3 regions of the Fundidesulfovibrio soli genome follow, and region 3 is predicted to be linked to each of the others. Evidence: predicted binding sites of a transcription regulator. Region 3 holds the regulator's gene; each other region holds the start of a gene.
What was found. Region 3 encodes sigma-54, which starts transcription at its own class of promoters, with help from an activator protein. Its sites were predicted from a motif close to CTGGCACGGNNNNTGCTT; they were not measured.
Positions count from the first base shown of each region.

Region 1 (5,148 bases), on a different contig from region 3:
GCTTCTGCGCCGGGGGGGCGCAGGCCGCGCTCAGGGCCGCCAGGGCGCACACCGCCGCGCTCACGAATTTCTTGTTGGTACGCATAGCCTCTCCTCCCTGCTTGGCCCTACGGGCCTATCTGGCCACCACGGTTTTGGAGTCCTGGACCCAGGCCGCCAGCTCCCTTCCGCTTTGCACGTTCCGTACCGTTATCTGGCTGCCCTTGGCTCCCTCGGTGACGGCGGTCACGGGCATGGCCAGGTGGATGCTCTTGCCGTTCCACAGGCAGGTCACCTGTTCGCCCTTGAGGATGGCGGGCATGGGCTCAAGGTTCTCCATGGTCAGGGGCACACCCTGGTTGAGCGAGGTCTTGGCGCGCATGGGCGTTGGGTTCTTGGCGTCCCAGGGCAGGCCCTTGATGAGGGCCAGGTTGCGCCGCTCGTAGGTGACCATCTCGCCCGCCACCACGCCGTCGCGCATGTTCAGCGGCCTGGAGGCCACCGGGATCACCTTCCACAGGTTCACGAAGGCGCTGGCCGCGATCTGCCGGATGGGCTTGCCCTGCACGTCCGATACGGTGAGCCGCAGGCTGACCCGACCGGGGGTCATCTGGCCCACGGACTCAACGGAGAGCTTCTCGGTGTCGGGGTCGATGAACAGCTGGCCCGGCAGCGAGATCTCCTTGACCTCCAGCTCGCCGTCCACGCCGGTCATGTTCTCCGTCAGAAAATCGACGATCATCTTGGTGACCTCGTTCCCGGCCACCGGCACCCCGCCGCCCTTCTTGAGCACCACCTGCTCGGGAACGATGAAGTTGCCCGCGGAGCGCGGGAAGAGCACGTCCAGGTCCTCCAGGACGCGCTTGCGCGTGAGCGTCAGCTGGCCCTCGCGGCCCGGGAATGGCCACAGGGGCGTGGAGGCCAGGATGCGCCAGGTGTCGGGGTCGATCTGGCCCACGGGCTCGGCGATGTCGCCCAGCATCACCCGCTCCCCGCCGATGGCCGCGGCGGGCGCGATGCGGACCTTCCAGGCCATGGGGTCCGCCCCGAAGACTGTGGCGGCGGCGAGCAGCGCCAGGACGGCGGCCAGGGCGGCCAGCGTGCGGGCATGGAGCCTTTGCCGAGCGGTGCGTGCGGTGTTCATGGCCACTCTCCCGGGCTAGCGTTTGATGTTCACGGCCGTCTGGAGCATGGAGTCCGCCGTGGTGATGGTCTTGGAGTTGGCCTCGTAGGCCCTCTGCCCCACGATGAGCCCCACCATTTCGTCCACCATCTGCACGTTGGAGCCTTCGATGAAGCCCTGCACGAGGGTTCCGGCGTTCTGGTCGCCGGGGGTGAGCTCCTGGGCGGCGCCGGAGGCTTCGGAGGTCTTGTAGACGTTGGAGCCCTGGGCGGTGAGGCCCGCCGGGTTGATGAACGTGTAGAGGGGGATGGTGCTGGTGGCCAGCACGTTGCCCGCGGAGTCCGTGGCGCTCAGCACGCCGCGCTCGGTGATGACGATGTTCGTCGTCTGCTGCGGGATGGTGACGGTGGGCTGCAGGGTGTAGCCGTTGGCGTTGACGATGGTGCCGTCCTGGTTGAGCTTGAAGGAGCCCGCCCGGGTGTACACGTCGTTGCCGGAGGGGTCCTGCAGGCGGAAGAAGCCCTGGCCCGAGATGGCCACGTCCAGCGGGTTGCCGGTGTTCTGGAAGTCGCCCTGCTGGAAGAACTTGTGCACCGTGGTGGGGCGCACGCCCATGCCCACCTGCATGCCCGTAGGGATGCGGGAGCCGCCCTCGTTCTGGGTGCCGGCCACGTTGAGGGTCTGGTACATCAGGTCCTCGAACTCGGCCCGGCTCTTCTTGAAGCCGATGGTGTTCACGTTGGCCAGGTTGTTGGCCATGGTGTCTATCTGGGTCTGCATGGCCACCATGCCGGTGGTGGCCGTATAGAGAGAGCGCATCATACGCCTGATCCCCCTTACCTGGTTTCGCCGACCTTGGCGGTGGCGTTCTGGTCCATTTCCTGCGTGCTGCTGATGATCTTGGCGTAGGCCTCGAAGGAGCGCTGGGCCTCGATCATGGCCACCATTTCCCCGACCACGTTGACGTTGGGCTTTTCGATGTAGCCCTGGTTGATGCCCGTCTTGCCCGCCTCGATGGCCCGGGTCACGGGCTGGGCGTTGTCGGGGCCCGCGAACATGCTCTGGCCGTACTTCTTGAGCTGCTTGGGGTCGGCCACGTCCACGATGTCGATGGCCCCCACGATGTCGCCGTCCACGGAGACCTGGCCGTCGCGGGTGATGGTGACGGTCTTGCCCTCGCCCAGGGTCACCGGGCCGGACTGGCCCAGCACGGGGTAGCCCTGGTTGGTCACCAGCATGCCCTGGTTGTTGCGGTAGAACTGGCCGTTGCGGGTGAGGAACTGGCCTTCGGGGGTCTGCACCCGGAAGAAGCCGGGGCCGGTGATGGCCAGGTCGAGGGGGTTGCCGGTGGCCTCCAGCCCGCCCTGGGTCATGTCCAGAGTCTGCTCGGCCAGCCGGGGCTTGGCCACCAGGATGGGCCTGGGCAGCAGGTTCTTCTCCTGCAGGTCGTTGCGGGCGTCCGGGCTGAAGTCGGAGGCCATGCGCTGGAACACGTCCTGGAAGGAGACCTTGTCGGCCTTGTACCCGGCGGTGTTCGCGTTCGCCAAATTGTTGGCGATCAGGTTGAGGCGCGTTTCGTTGCTCAAGGCCCCGAACAGCGCGCTGATTGTGCTTTGTTGCATGGCGGCGGTCCTCCTCGCGCCAAGACACAGCATGAAGCGTGCCATACGCGAGGAAGAACGCCGACGGGGAGGACACAGCCGCGTCCGCGGATTGCCCGTTGAAGCCGGAACGTTTGCGGGGTAAGGCAACTGAAGGCGGTCTCCGCCCTCAGGAACTCCACTCCATCCAGGCGGTCGAACCTTGCTCCCGGCTTACCTCTCCAAGAACAAGCAGATCATCAACACCTGCATGCTCGTGGGCGCGCTGGTGGGCGGCGGCCATCTGCACCCTCTGGTGGACAGCCTCCTGTTCTACCTGATCATCTTCGGGGTGGCGCTGTTCAGCTTCGCACGCAACGCCTTCCTGAACGTGATGCTCGTGGCCAGCTCCCTGTCCTATGCGCTGGCTTGGTTCAAGGGCTTCCACGACGTGGACTTCAACCTGATGTTCTGCATCTCCGGGTTGCTGTGCCTGATCTACGGCATCAGCTCCACGGTGCGCTTCGTGCTGACCTCCAAGGAGGTCAGCAAGGCGGAGATCTTCGCGCTGGTGAACTGCTACCTGACAATGGGATTCTTCTGGGCGCTGCTCTATACCCTGGTGGAGGGCGTCCACCCGGGATCGTTCACCCTCCCCATCCAGCTGGACCGCATCATGGACGGGATGATCTATTTCAGCTTCGCCACCATGACCACCGTGGGGTACGGCGATATGGCCCCGCGCACCCTTCTGGCTCAGCGCCTCGCCATAACCCAGGCCATCTTCGGGCAGTTCTACTTCGCCCTTGTGGTGGCCTACCTGATCAATCGCCTGTTCCAGGAAAAGAGGGACGTGAGCGAGTGATCCGCCGTCCAAAAGTCCCCAACCTGCCCGATTTTGCTTGACAGACCGCCCCTAACGCATAATATGTCGTCTTTGCGAGCGGGTGTAGCTCAGTTGGTAGAGTACAAGCTTCCCAAGCTTGGTGTCGCGAGTTCGAATCTCGTCGCCCGCTCCAAATAAATCCTCATGACGCCTGGGCCGGAAGGCCTTCGCGATTACAGGGGTGGGCCATTCGGTTCGGTCCACTTTTTTTTTGCTATGAACACAGACAACACCAAAGTGCTCTCCAGAATTAAGGAATTGGCCGATCCATTCGTGGAAAGCCTCGGCCTGTCCCTCTGGGGCATGGAGTTCGCCGGTGGCGAAGGCCGCCCCACCCTGCGCCTGTTCATCGACGGCCCGGACGGCGTCGACGTGGAGCACTGCGCATCGGTGAGCCGCCAGCTGGGCGCGGCCCTCGAAGTGGAGGACCTCATTCCCGGGGCCTACCACCTTGAGGTCTCCTCCCCCGGGCTGAGCAGGCGCTTCTTTGAACTTTCCCAGCTGCCGCCCTACATCGGGCAGGAGTTGGACATCACCCTGGCCGTCCCTCACGGGGGCCGCAAGCGCTACAAGGGGACTTTCGACTCCCTCGACGGCGACGTCCTCAACATGACGTGCGAGGGCGCGTCCGTCTCCTTCCCTTGGAGCGCGGTGGCCAAAGCCAAACTGGTCTTCACTTTCGAGACACCCGAAGAGAGCAAGGCCAGGGCGAAAAAGACTTCCAAGGCAGACAAAGCCGCCGAGCGCCACTAGGCGCCGGGGCACCGGAGGACCGTACATGGGCATGGAGCTTCGCAAGGCCATCGACCAGATCAGCAAGGACCGCGGCATCGACCGCGATCTGCTCATCGACACTCTCGAGGAAGCCGTACGTTCCTCGGTCGCCCGCAAGTTCGGCGACCACATGGATATCGAGGTCAGCTACAACGACGAGGCCGGCGAGATCGAGGTGTTCCAGTTCAAGATCGTCGTCGACGAGGTGGAAGACCCCCTCTCCGAGATCGACCTGGAGGCCGCCCGCGAGGTCGACCCCAATGTTCAGATGGACGACGAGCTGGGCTTCAAGCTCAAGGTCGAGGACCTGGGACGCATCGCGGCCCAGTCCGCCAAGCAGGTGATCATCCAGCGCATGCGCGACGCCGAGCAGGAGATCATCTACGAGGAATACAAGGACCGCAAGGGCGAGATCGTCTCCGGCATCGTGCAGCGGCGCGACCGCGGCGGCTGGATCATCAACCTGGGCCGCACCGAGGCCATGCTCCCCAAAGAGGAGCAGATCCCGCGCGAGCGCTACAAGCGCGGCGACAGGGTCCAGGCCTTCATCATCGAAGTGCTGCCCAGCGGACGCGGACCCCAGATCATCATCTCCCGCACCCACCCGGACTACATGGCCGCCCTGTTCAAGCGCGAAGTGCCCGAAGTCTCCGACGGCACGGTGCGCATCCTGGGCGTGGCGCGCGACCCCGGCTCCCGGGCCAAGGTGGCCGTCTCCTCCAAGGACCGCGACGTGGATCCGGTGGGCGCCTGCGTCGGCGTGCGCGGCTCGCGCATCCAGAACATCGTGCAGGAGCTGCACGGCG
Region 1 covers NZ_JAKZKW010000002.1:180,134-185,281, reverse strand. The annotation lists gene MLE18_RS04660 (flagellar basal body L-ring protein FlgH) at 1-85, opposite strand, end outside; gene flgA (flagellar basal body P-ring formation chaperone FlgA) at 116-1,123, opposite strand; gene flgG (flagellar basal-body rod protein FlgG) at 1,139-1,924, opposite strand; gene flgF (flagellar basal-body rod protein FlgF) at 1,939-2,724, opposite strand; gene MLE18_RS04640 (potassium channel family protein) at 2,906-3,547, shown strand; tRNA gene MLE18_RS04635 (tRNA-Gly) at 3,626-3,701, shown strand; gene MLE18_RS04630 (ribosome maturation factor RimP) at 3,842-4,321, shown strand; gene nusA (transcription termination factor NusA) at 4,347-5,148, shown strand, end outside.
Region 1: flgF (flagellar basal-body rod protein FlgF) is a predicted target of sigma-54. The motif match lies at 2,752-2,769, and genes of this name have one in related genera.

Region 2 (5,148 bases), on a different contig from region 3:
ATGTCCGGCGCTTCCTCGTCGGATTCCATTACCGCGTTGGGGGGCCAGTCCTCAGACGGTTCGTCCTCGTCCATCTCGGCGGCCAGCATCTCCCAGATCGCCTCGCTGCTCAGCAAACTCTCCCAGTTGGAGAAAAGCGACCCGGAGGCCTTCAAGGAGGTCGCCGCGGGCATCGCCCAGGACTTCCACGACGCCGCGCCCCAGTGCTCGGACACCCTGCAGCGGCTGAGCATGGAATCCCTGGCCGGACAGTTCTCCAACGCCTCACTCTCCGGCAGCCTGAAGGATTTCAACCTGGGCAAAGCCACGTCCTCCTCCATGCGCAGCTACTCGGGGCAGTCCAGCCTGACGCTGCTGGACTACCTCAACGGCAACCAAGGCACGGATCTCTCCGGCCAGATATCCGGCATGATGCGGAGCAACCTGGGCGGCTACGTCGGCTAGCTCGGATCGGGCCGCCAGCAGAATCAGCATATTGCGAGGCGGGCGCAGGCCCGCCCGGGCCTTGGAACTTTCGAGCACCCTGAACCTCCCACGCTTTGAACGGGTCGGCCGAAGCAAGCCGCCTCAACCCATTGTGCACCCTGTTCCTGCAACTCCTGCCTTCTCCAGCTTCCCTCGACCGCATTACGGCGGCCGTCCGGTTGACCGCCTCCCGGCAGCTGGCCGCCGCCATCCGGCCTGGCGCACCCACCCCCGGCACAAGCAGAGCCAAATGCGCCACACCACGACATCTTCCAGAAGTTCTCCCCATCTTGCCGCGGAACCGGCAGAGGCCAGTTTTACCAGCCGTTTCAGGGTATTGCGTCGGTTGCCGCGCCGATGCCCGTGCAACAAATATTGACGTGTCAACAATTGTTGCAATTCCTTTGGATGACGCTATGGTGGGGCTATGTCCTGTTTGGGAGGAGGGGCACGTAAACATATGTTGCGCACGCTGGGGCGGGCTCGGCGTGCATTTCAATTTATCACCCTGATATCTCAGGAACAAATTGGAGTTTCCCGTCCTGGCCCGGCCCTTGCTTTAGGGGGAACCGTTGGAAGGGGACTCTCCAAGGACGCTTGGAGGTTGAAGTCAGAACCTAAGGTTCAAACTACGATAGGAGCCGTCAGGACATGAAAAAACTTCTCATTCTTGGTGCTGGCTGCGGCGGTTGCATAATCGCCAACAAAATGCGCAAGAAACTGGACGAGAAAGAGTGGAAGATCACGATCATCGATCGCTCCACCGTCAACCACTACCAGCCCGGCTGGCTGTTCGTGCCCTTCGGCGTCTACGACATCAAGGACTGCGTCCGTCCCCTGTCCGGCTTCATTCCCAAGGGCGTGGACTTCGTCAACGAGGAGATCACCAACATCGACCCCGTTGGCAAGGTCGTCACCACCACCAACGGCAAGCATGACTACGACTGGATCGTAGTGGCCACCGGCTGCTCGATCATGCCCGAGGAAATCGAAGGCATGATGGACGGCTGGAAGAAGAACATCCACGACTTCTACACCCCCAACGGCGCGGTGGACCTTTTCCACAAGCTCCAGCGCTTCGAAAAGGGTAAGATGATCCTGAACATCGCGGAGATGCCCATCAAGTGCCCGGTGGCTCCTCTGGAGTTCCTGTTCCTGGCCGACTGGTACTTCTCCACTCAGGACACCCGCCACAACATCGAGATCGAACTGGTGACCCCGCTCACCGGCGCGTTCACCAAGCCCGTGGCCGCCTCCATCCTGGGCAAGATCTGCGAAGAGAAGAACATCAAGATCGTTCCCAACTTCGAGATCGCTGCCGTCGACGCCGAGCGCGGCGTTGTCGAGTCCATGAAGGGCGACGAAGTGGAGTTCGACCTGATGGTCGCCATTCCGCCCAACTTCGGCTCCCAGGTGATCATCGATTCCGACATCGGCGACCCCATGGGCTACCTCAAGACCGACCACTACACCCTGAAGTCCCCGGATTACGAGAACATGTACATCCTGGGCGACGCCACCAACGTGCCGACCTCCAAGGCCGGCTCCGTGACCCACTTCGAGGCCGACGTGCTGGTGGAGAACCTGCACCGCGACATCGAAGGCCTGGCCCCGCGCCCCGAGTTCGACGGCCACTCCAACTGCTTCATCGTCACCGGTTACGAAAAGGCCGCGCTCATCGACTTCAACTACAAGGTCGAGCCGCTGCCGGGCAAGTATCCGTTCCCGGGCGTCGGTCCCTTCGGCCTGCTGGAAGAGTCCTACATGAACTACTGGGGCAAGATGATGTTCAAGTGGGTCTACTTCAACCTCATGCTCAAAGGTAAGGATCTGCCCCTCGAGCCCCAGATGTTCATGGCCGGCAAAAAACGCCCCAAGGGCTTCTAGGAGACCGGAACATGAGCAGCAAAGAGGATCTGATTCTCGAAAAACTCGGCAAGATAGAAGCCGAGCTGGCTGATATGCGTGAGGCCAGGGAGCCCATGGAAGATCTGATTCGTGATCTGAATCCGATCATGAAACAGGCGCTCTATGTCATGATCAACGAGTTCAAGGACGTCGAAGACGCCTTCCAGCTCGAGGACGTGATGCCCCTGGTCAAGAAGATCATGGTCAACGTTAAAAACCTGACCTGGTGCATGGATACGCTCGAAAGCCTCATCGACATGTGGAACACCATGGAGCCGATGATGAAGAGCGCCCTGCACAGCACGGTCCGCTACCTGGGCACCCTGGAGGCGCGCGGCGTGTTCCGCACCTACGAGGCCATGCTCGAGGTGCGCGCCAAGGTGGCCCAGCACTACGGCCCCGAGGACATCGAGGCCATGGGCGACAGCTTCGTCGCTCTGCTGGGTCTCTTGAAGAAGATGTCCACCCCGGAGATGATCGAGCTGCTGGACAAGCTCACGGATCTTCCGGCGAACATCAAGCTGGAAAACGCCAAGCCCATCGGCCCCATGGGCCTCGTGGGCGCGGTCTCCAACTCCGAGGTCAAGGCCGGCATCGGCGTGGCCATGGAGATGGTCAAGGCCCTGGGCAAGCTGAAATAACCATTTTGCGGCCCTCGCCGCGAAACTTGCGAGGTAATTATGGCCAAGAAGATCCTTATCATCGACGATGATCCCGAGATCATCTCGTATCTGAAGGATGTCTTTGAGGAAGCCGGCTACGAGACCGACGGCGCCAAGAACGGCATCGAAGGCCTGGAGAAGACTCAGGCCAGCAAGCCGGACCTGATCACCCTGGACATGGACATGCCCGCCCGCGGCGGCACCCTGTTCTATGTGAAGCTGCGCCAGGAACCGTCCCTGGCCGAGATCCCCGTTATCGTCATCAGCGGCGTCGGCCCCCGCCCGCCCGTTCTGTCCAAGAACGTGCCGGTGCTGACCAAGCCGGTGGACCCCGCCAAGACCGTGAAGATGGTCAAGGAGATGCTGGGCGACGCCTAGTCCCCACGCATCACGGGCAGATAATCCGCAAGGCGCGGGCTTTCCTGACGGGAGGCCCGCGCCTTCTTTGTTTCTCCACCTCCAAGGTCGATTTTTTACTGCATCTTGTGGCCTCTTGCGGAGCAGGGTACACAGGGTGCATCCGCCGTTTTCGGCGCGCGCCAGCCAAAGGAGAGGTGAAATGGGCGAGAAAGTCTTGCTGGTCGACGATGACGACGCCATCAGGGAGATCCTGGGCCTTTCCATCGCGGACCTGGGATACGACGTCATCACCGCGGCCAACGGCGAGGAGGCCATCGCGGCCTTCACGGTCAACGAACCGAGCATCGTCCTGACCGACATCAAGATGCCGGGCATGGACGGCATCGAGCTCCTGCGCAGGCTCAAGCAGCTCGACCCTGAGGCCGAGGTGATCATGATCTCCGGTCACGGCGACATGGACCTGGCCCTCAAGAGCCTGCAGTACGAAGCCCTGGATTTCATCACCAAGCCCATCCGCGACGAACTCCTGGTGAACGCCCTCAAGCGCGCGACGGACAAGATCGTGATGCGCCGCCAGATCAAGGAGCACACCCAGAACCTGGAGCGCATCGTCAAGGAGAAGTCCGCCAAGCTGGTGGAGCTGGAGCGGCAGCTGGCCGTCGGGCAGGTGGTGGAGGGGCTCTCCACCGCCATGCGCAGCCTGGTGCAGTCCTTCACGGACGGGCCCAGCTACTTCAACGAGCTCCCCTGCTTCATCTCCATCCACAACCGCTACCTCGAGATAGTGGCCGTCAACCAGCTCTACCAGGACCGCCTGGGCGACCTGGTGGGCCATAACAGCTGGGAGGCCTACGCCGGTCGCCAGGGGAGCGGCAACGCCTGCCCGGTCTGGAAGACGATCAACGAGGGCAAGGGCCTGCGCAGCCGCGAAACCCTCATGGGCGTCGACGGCCAGGAGCTTCCCGTGATTGTGCACACCGCGCCCATCTTCAACAACGAGGGGCAGGTGGAGCTGGTGATCGAGCTCTCGGTGGACGTCACCGAGGTCGGCCGCCTGCAGGAGGAGCTGCGCGCCGCCCGCGAAAAATACCACCGCCTCTTCGACGCCGTGCCCTGCTACATCTCCGTGGTGGACAGGGACCACAAGCTGGTGGAGGCCAACCGCCGCTTCCGCCAGGATTTCGGCGAATGCCGCATGGGCAAGTGCTTCGAGCTGTTCAAGCACCGCGAAGACCCCTGCCAGGAGTGCCCCATCGTCACCACCTTCTCCGACGGGCAGACCCACCAGTGGGAGACCGTGGTCACCACCAAGGGTGGCGAGCAACTCATCGTGCTGATCCAGACGGCCCCCATCTACGACGACAAGGGCGAGATCGAGCAGGTCATGGAGATATCCACGGACATCACCCAGATCAGGCAGCTCCAGGACCATCTGGCCTCCCTGGGGCTGATGCTCGGCTCCATGTCCCACGGGGTCAAGGGGCTGCTCACCTCGCTGGACGGCGGCGTGTACAAGGTGGAGGCGGGGCTCAAGCGCGAGGATCCGCAGCGCGTGCGCGAGGGCTGGGCCATCGTCCGCGACAAGATCGGGCGCATCCGCAAGATGGTGCTTGATATCCTCTATTACGCCAAATCGCGCGAGACCGAGTGCGTGCCCGTGCGCCTGGACTCCTTCGGGGACGACATGGCCGCCATCATCGGGCCCAAGGCGGCGTCGCGCAACGTGGAGTTCAAGCTGGAGGTCGCCCGGGAC
Region 2 covers NZ_JAKZKW010000019.1:46,353-51,500, reverse strand. The annotation lists gene MLE18_RS14465 (hypothetical protein) at 1-444, shown strand, start outside; gene sqr (type III sulfide quinone reductase, selenoprotein subtype) at 1,117-2,352, shown strand; gene MLE18_RS14455 (DUF1641 domain-containing protein) at 2,364-3,014, shown strand; gene MLE18_RS14450 (response regulator) at 3,054-3,413, shown strand; gene MLE18_RS14445 (hybrid sensor histidine kinase/response regulator) at 3,595-5,148, shown strand, end outside.
Region 2: sqr (type III sulfide quinone reductase, selenoprotein subtype) is a predicted target of sigma-54. The motif match lies at 1,008-1,025, and genes of this name have one in related genera.

Region 3 (5,148 bases):
GCTTGGGTATGAGCATGGCGGGCAGGCCGTCCACGCAGAAGTAGCCCATGTCTTCGAAAACGTTGATGGCGGTGGATTTTCCAGACCCGGACAGCCCGGTGATAACCACCACGGAAAGCCTGTTCGCGCCGGAGTCCATAGCGGCACGCTCCTTGTGAATGTGGAAGTCCCCGCCGCGCTCGGGGCGCGGCGGGGACGGACAGTAGCAGATTACCGGCGCAAGTACATGACGCTTATCAGGCGTGGCTGGTGAGCACCCGCCAGAGGCTCTCCCTGTCCGGGGCGTCGAGGAATGCCCCCCGGAAGCTCTCGTCCGAGAGCAGGCGCGAAATCTGCGCCAGGATGCGCAGATGCATTCCCGCAACGTGTTCGGGCGCCAGCACCAGGAAGAAGATGCGGCAGGGCTTGTGATCCAGGGCTTCGAAGTCGACCCCGCCGTTGCTGCGTCCGGCCACGATGACGATCTCCTTGAGGGAGTCCATCTTACCGTGGGGGATGGCCACAGCGTCGCCTATTCCGGTGGTGCCCAGGCTCTCGCGGTCCAGCAGGACCCGCAGGGCCTTCTGCGCGTCGATGTCCGGGAAGGCCTGCGCCACCGGGGCCACGAGCTCGGCGAGCACGTCGGGCTTGCTGTCGGCTGCGAGGCTGTCGAGCACGAAGTCCTTGCGGAGGTACTCGCCCAGGCGCATCAGTTGGATACTCCAGGGTCGATCAGGCCGAAGTCGCCGTTCTTGCGCTTGTAGATCACGTTGATGCGGTCCGTGTCGGCGTTCTGGAACACCAGGAACTCGAACTTCATGGCGGTGACCTGCTCGGCGGCCTCGTCAACGCTCATGGGCTTGGGGTTGTACTTATCGGACTCCTCGATGGCGTTGACCTTGCCCGCTTCGTCGAAGCTGACCACGCCCATGGTCACGGGGGCCTCGGGCTGCTTGCGGCGGTCCTTCATCTTCTCGCGCATCTTGCGGATCTGCGCTTCGAGCTTGTCGGTGATGAGGTCCACGGTGGAGTACATGTCGTCGGAGCGCTCATGGGCGGAGATGTGCATGACGTCGGCGTCCAGCAACACGTCGATGATCTGGCGGGTCTTCTCGACCATCAGGGTGACGACCATCTCGGCGTTGTCGGCGTTGCTCATGTATTTGGAAAGCTTCTCGAAACGCTTGCTGGCGTATTCGCGCAGGCCGGGAGAAGGTTCAAAATTCTTGAAGTGGAATGCGATGTTCATAGAGCCTCCAAGGTCTTACCGCATGGGGATGCGGGGTTTTAGAGAATTTCCTTGCGTTTGGACGACGATTCGATCCCCATGGCCATTCTGTACTTTGCCACAGTACGGCGTGCGATGTTGACTTGCAACTTCTGTTTGAGAATCTCGGCGATCTGCTCGTCGCTGATGGTCTTCTTGGAGTCCTCGGTGGCGATGAGCTGCTTGATGAGCGCCTTGACCGACTCGGAGCCGACGGAGGTGCCGTCGTCGAGTTCCAGTGAGGAGTTGAAGAAGAATTTGAGTTCGTAGATCCCGTGCGGAGTGGCTACGTACTTGCTCGTGGTGATGCGGCTCACGGTGGACTCGTGCATGCCGATGTCGTCGGCCACGTCCTTGAGGATCAAGGGTTTGAGCTTGGTCACGCCGTGCTCGAAAAAGCCTCTCTGAAATTTAACGATACTCTCCAGCACCTTGAACAGGGTCCGCTGGCGTTGATAGAGGCTCTTCATCAGCCACTGGGCGGAGCGCATCTTGTCCTGGAGGTAGTCCTTGTCGGAGCCCGAGGCGCCGCTGCCGCGGCTCATGTCCTCCATGTAGTAGGGAGACAGTTGGAGCTTGGGCAACCCATCTTCGTTGAGCACGATGATGAAGTCGTCCCCGTACTTGTACACGAAGGCGTCCGGGTTCACGTACACCGGCTCGGAAGAGCTGAAGTGCGAGCCGGGCATTGGGTCCAGCGATTGAATGATATCGAGGTATTGCCTGATATCCTCCAGGCTCAGCTTGAACTTCTTGGCCAGGGGCTTGTAGCGCTTCTTCTCCAGGTCTTCGAGGTGGTCGCTCACGATCTCGAGCAGGATGGGGTCCGTGTAGCCATAGACCTCCAGCTGCACCAGCAGGCACTCCTGCGGGGTGCGGGCAGCAACGCCCACGGGGTCGAAGCGCTGCAGCTTGTGGAGCACGGATTCCACCAGGGGCTCGTCCGCGCCGGTCTCCTGGGCGATCTCCTCAAGGGAGGAGCGGAAATAGCCCATATGATCCAGATTGCCGACGATGGCGTCGGCCACGGCCCGCTCCTGCTGGGTGAATTCGGAAAGATTGATCTGCCAGGAGAGGTGCCCCTCAAGGGAGGTCTTGGAGGTCAGCCTGGCCTCGAAGGAGAAGCCCTCTTCCGGGGCCTCGTACTCGCGCACCGTGGCCTGGCGGGAGGTGGAGGCGAAGTCGCCGATGTAGTCGTCCCACTCGGCGGTCTTGAGCAGCTCGCGCTGCATGGCGCCTTCATCGGTGGTGGCGTCGGGGGAATGGGAATCCTCGGCTATGGTCGGGGCGGGACGCTCATCCTCGACAAGCACCTCTTCCAGCAGCGGGTTCTCGAGCAGCTCCTGCTGCACGGTCTCCATCAGTTCCAGTCGGGACAACTGCAACAGCTTGATAGCCTGCTGCAGCTGGGGGGTCATCACCAGCTGCTGAGAGAGTTTGAGTTGCTGTCTGAGCTCCAGGGCCATCGGCCGGGTTTCCTCCTCGGTACGGAATATGACGGCTAGCAAGAAAAATGCCGAATATCCGCCGCGAAGGCTGCTTATGCACTAATTCCTGGCTTCACGCAAGATGTCCTGGGGATCAATCCTCCTGCGGGGTCAGGTTCGCGCCCCTGGCGGTCAGCAGCAGGCGCACCGCCTCGCGCACCGCGCCGCCCCCGCCGGGCCTGCGCGATATCCAGGCCGCCCGGCGCAGGGCCTCGGGCTGGGCATCGGCCGGAGCCATGGGCAGGCCCACCTTGGCCATGACCGGCAGGTCCAGCAGGTCGTCGCCCATGTAGGCCACATGGCGGAACTCAAGTCCTCGGACGCGCAGCATATCCTCCAGGATGGGGAGCTTGCGCCTGTGGCCGCCGTTGAATTCGGCCACTCCGAGCTCCTTGAGGCGGCGGCGGGCCTGGGCGTTGTCCAGGCCGCTGATCACAGCAACTTCAACGCCCGCATGCTGCAAGAGCTTGATGCCCAGGCCGTCGAGCACGCTGAAGCGCTTCAGCACGAGGCCGTCCGCGTCGTAGAGCACCCCGTTGTCGGTGAGCACCCCGTCCACATCCAGGACCAGGATGCGCGCGTCCCTGGCAAGGCGGAGCGCCCGGCTCGTCAAGCCGGGCCGGGCGCGCCTCCTCATCAAGCTTTGCGGCGGGCCTTGGCCGCGCGGATGAATTCCCTGAAGAGCGGATGCGGCTTCATGGGGCTGGAGTGGAACTCGGGATGGAACTGGCAGCCCAGGAACCACGGATGCTCGGGCAGCTCCACCATTTCCACCAGGGATTCGTCGGGCGACAGGCCGGAGAAGACCATGCCCTTCTCCTCCATGCGCGCGTAGTAGGCCTTGTTGAACTCGTAGCGGTGGCGGTGGCGCTCCTCGATCTGGGGCTTGCCGTAGGCCTCCATGGCCTTGGTCTCGGGCTTGACCACGCAGGGGTAGGCCCCCAGGCGCATGGTGCCGCCCATCTCGGAGTCGGCGTCGCGGCGCTCCAGCTTCTTGGTGCGGAAGTCGTACCACTCGCGCATCAGGTAGATGATGGGGTCGGGGTTCAAGCGGTTGAACTCCTCGGAGTTGGCCTCCGTGAGCCCCAGGACGTTGCGCGCGAACTCGATGCAGGCCAGCTGCATGCCAAGGCAGATGCCGAAGAAGGGCACCTTGTTCTCGCGGGCGTAGCGGATGGCGATGATCTTGCCCTCCACCCCGCGCGATCCGAAGCCGCCGGGCACGAGCACAGCGTCCAGCTCGCCCAGGCGCTCCACCACGTTCTCCTGGGTGATCTCCTCTGAGTTCACGTAGACCAGGTTGGCGCGGCAGTTGTTGGCCACACCGCCGTGGATCAGGGCCTCGTGCAGGCTCTTGTAGGCCTCCTTGAGGTCCACATACTTGCCCACGATGCCGATGGACACCTCGCCCTTGGGGTTGGCCAGGGCGTGGGTCAGCTCCTCCCAGGGGCGCAGCTCGGCGTTCTTGGCGGGCAGGCGCAGCAGGATGGCGATCTTCTGGTCCACGCCTTCGGCGTAGAGCTTCAGGGGCACTTCGTAGATGTTCTTCACGTCCACGGCGGTGAACACGGCGTCGGCGTCCACGTTGCAGAACTGGGCGATCTTGGACTTCAGCGAGGAGTCCAGCTCGATCTCGGAGCGGCAGATGATGATGTCGGGTTGGATGCCGATGGAGCGCAGCTCCTTGACGCTGTGCTGGGTGGGCTTGGTCTTGAGCTCGCCCGCCACGCGCAGGTAGGGGATGAGCGTCAGGTGGATGTAGAGCACGTTGTCCTTGCCCAGGTCGGAGCGCAGCTGGCGGATGGCCTCCAGGAAGGGCTGGCCCTCGATGTCGCCCACGGTGCCGCCGATCTCGATGATGGCCACGTCCTCGTCGCGGGCCACGCCAAGGATGGAGCGCTTGATCTCGTCGGTGATGTGCGGGATCACCTGCACGGTGCCGCCCAGGTAGTCGCCGCGGCGCTCCTTCTGGATGACGGTGTTGTAGACGCGCCCGGAGGTGAAGTTGTTGTTCTGGCTCATGGGCACGCCGAGGTAGCGCTCGTAGTGGCCCAGGTCGAGGTCGGTCTCGGCGCCGTCGTCGGTGACGTACACCTCGCCGTGCTGGAACGGGTTCATGGTGCCAGGGTCCACGTTGATGTAAGGATCGAGCTTCTGGATGGTCACCTTCAGGCCGCGCGCCTGCAACAGCGCGCCGATGGAGGCGGCGCACAACCCTTTGCCGAGGGAGGACAACACGCCCCCGGTGACGAAAATAAACTTGGTTTTCATGAAGCCCGGCCTCCTTGCCGATAGCAAAAGTGTATAAAGCCCCCTCCCGGTTGACGCTTCGCTCGGGGGCACGTAATGTCTCCGAACACGTCTAAGCGACCGGTCCGATTTTTTCAAGAAACCCCTGGAGCGACTTTCATGGCC
Region 3 covers NZ_JAKZKW010000001.1:320,685-325,832, forward strand. The annotation lists gene rapZ (RNase adapter RapZ) at 1-139, opposite strand, end outside; gene MLE18_RS01560 (PTS sugar transporter subunit IIA) at 237-689, opposite strand; gene hpf (ribosome hibernation-promoting factor, HPF/YfiA family) at 689-1,228, opposite strand; gene rpoN (RNA polymerase factor sigma-54) at 1,267-2,712, opposite strand; gene MLE18_RS01575 (KdsC family phosphatase) at 2,828-3,370, opposite strand; gene MLE18_RS01580 (CTP synthase) at 3,370-5,004, opposite strand; gene MLE18_RS01585 (phosphoribosylformylglycinamidine synthase subunit PurQ) at 5,143-5,148, shown strand, end outside.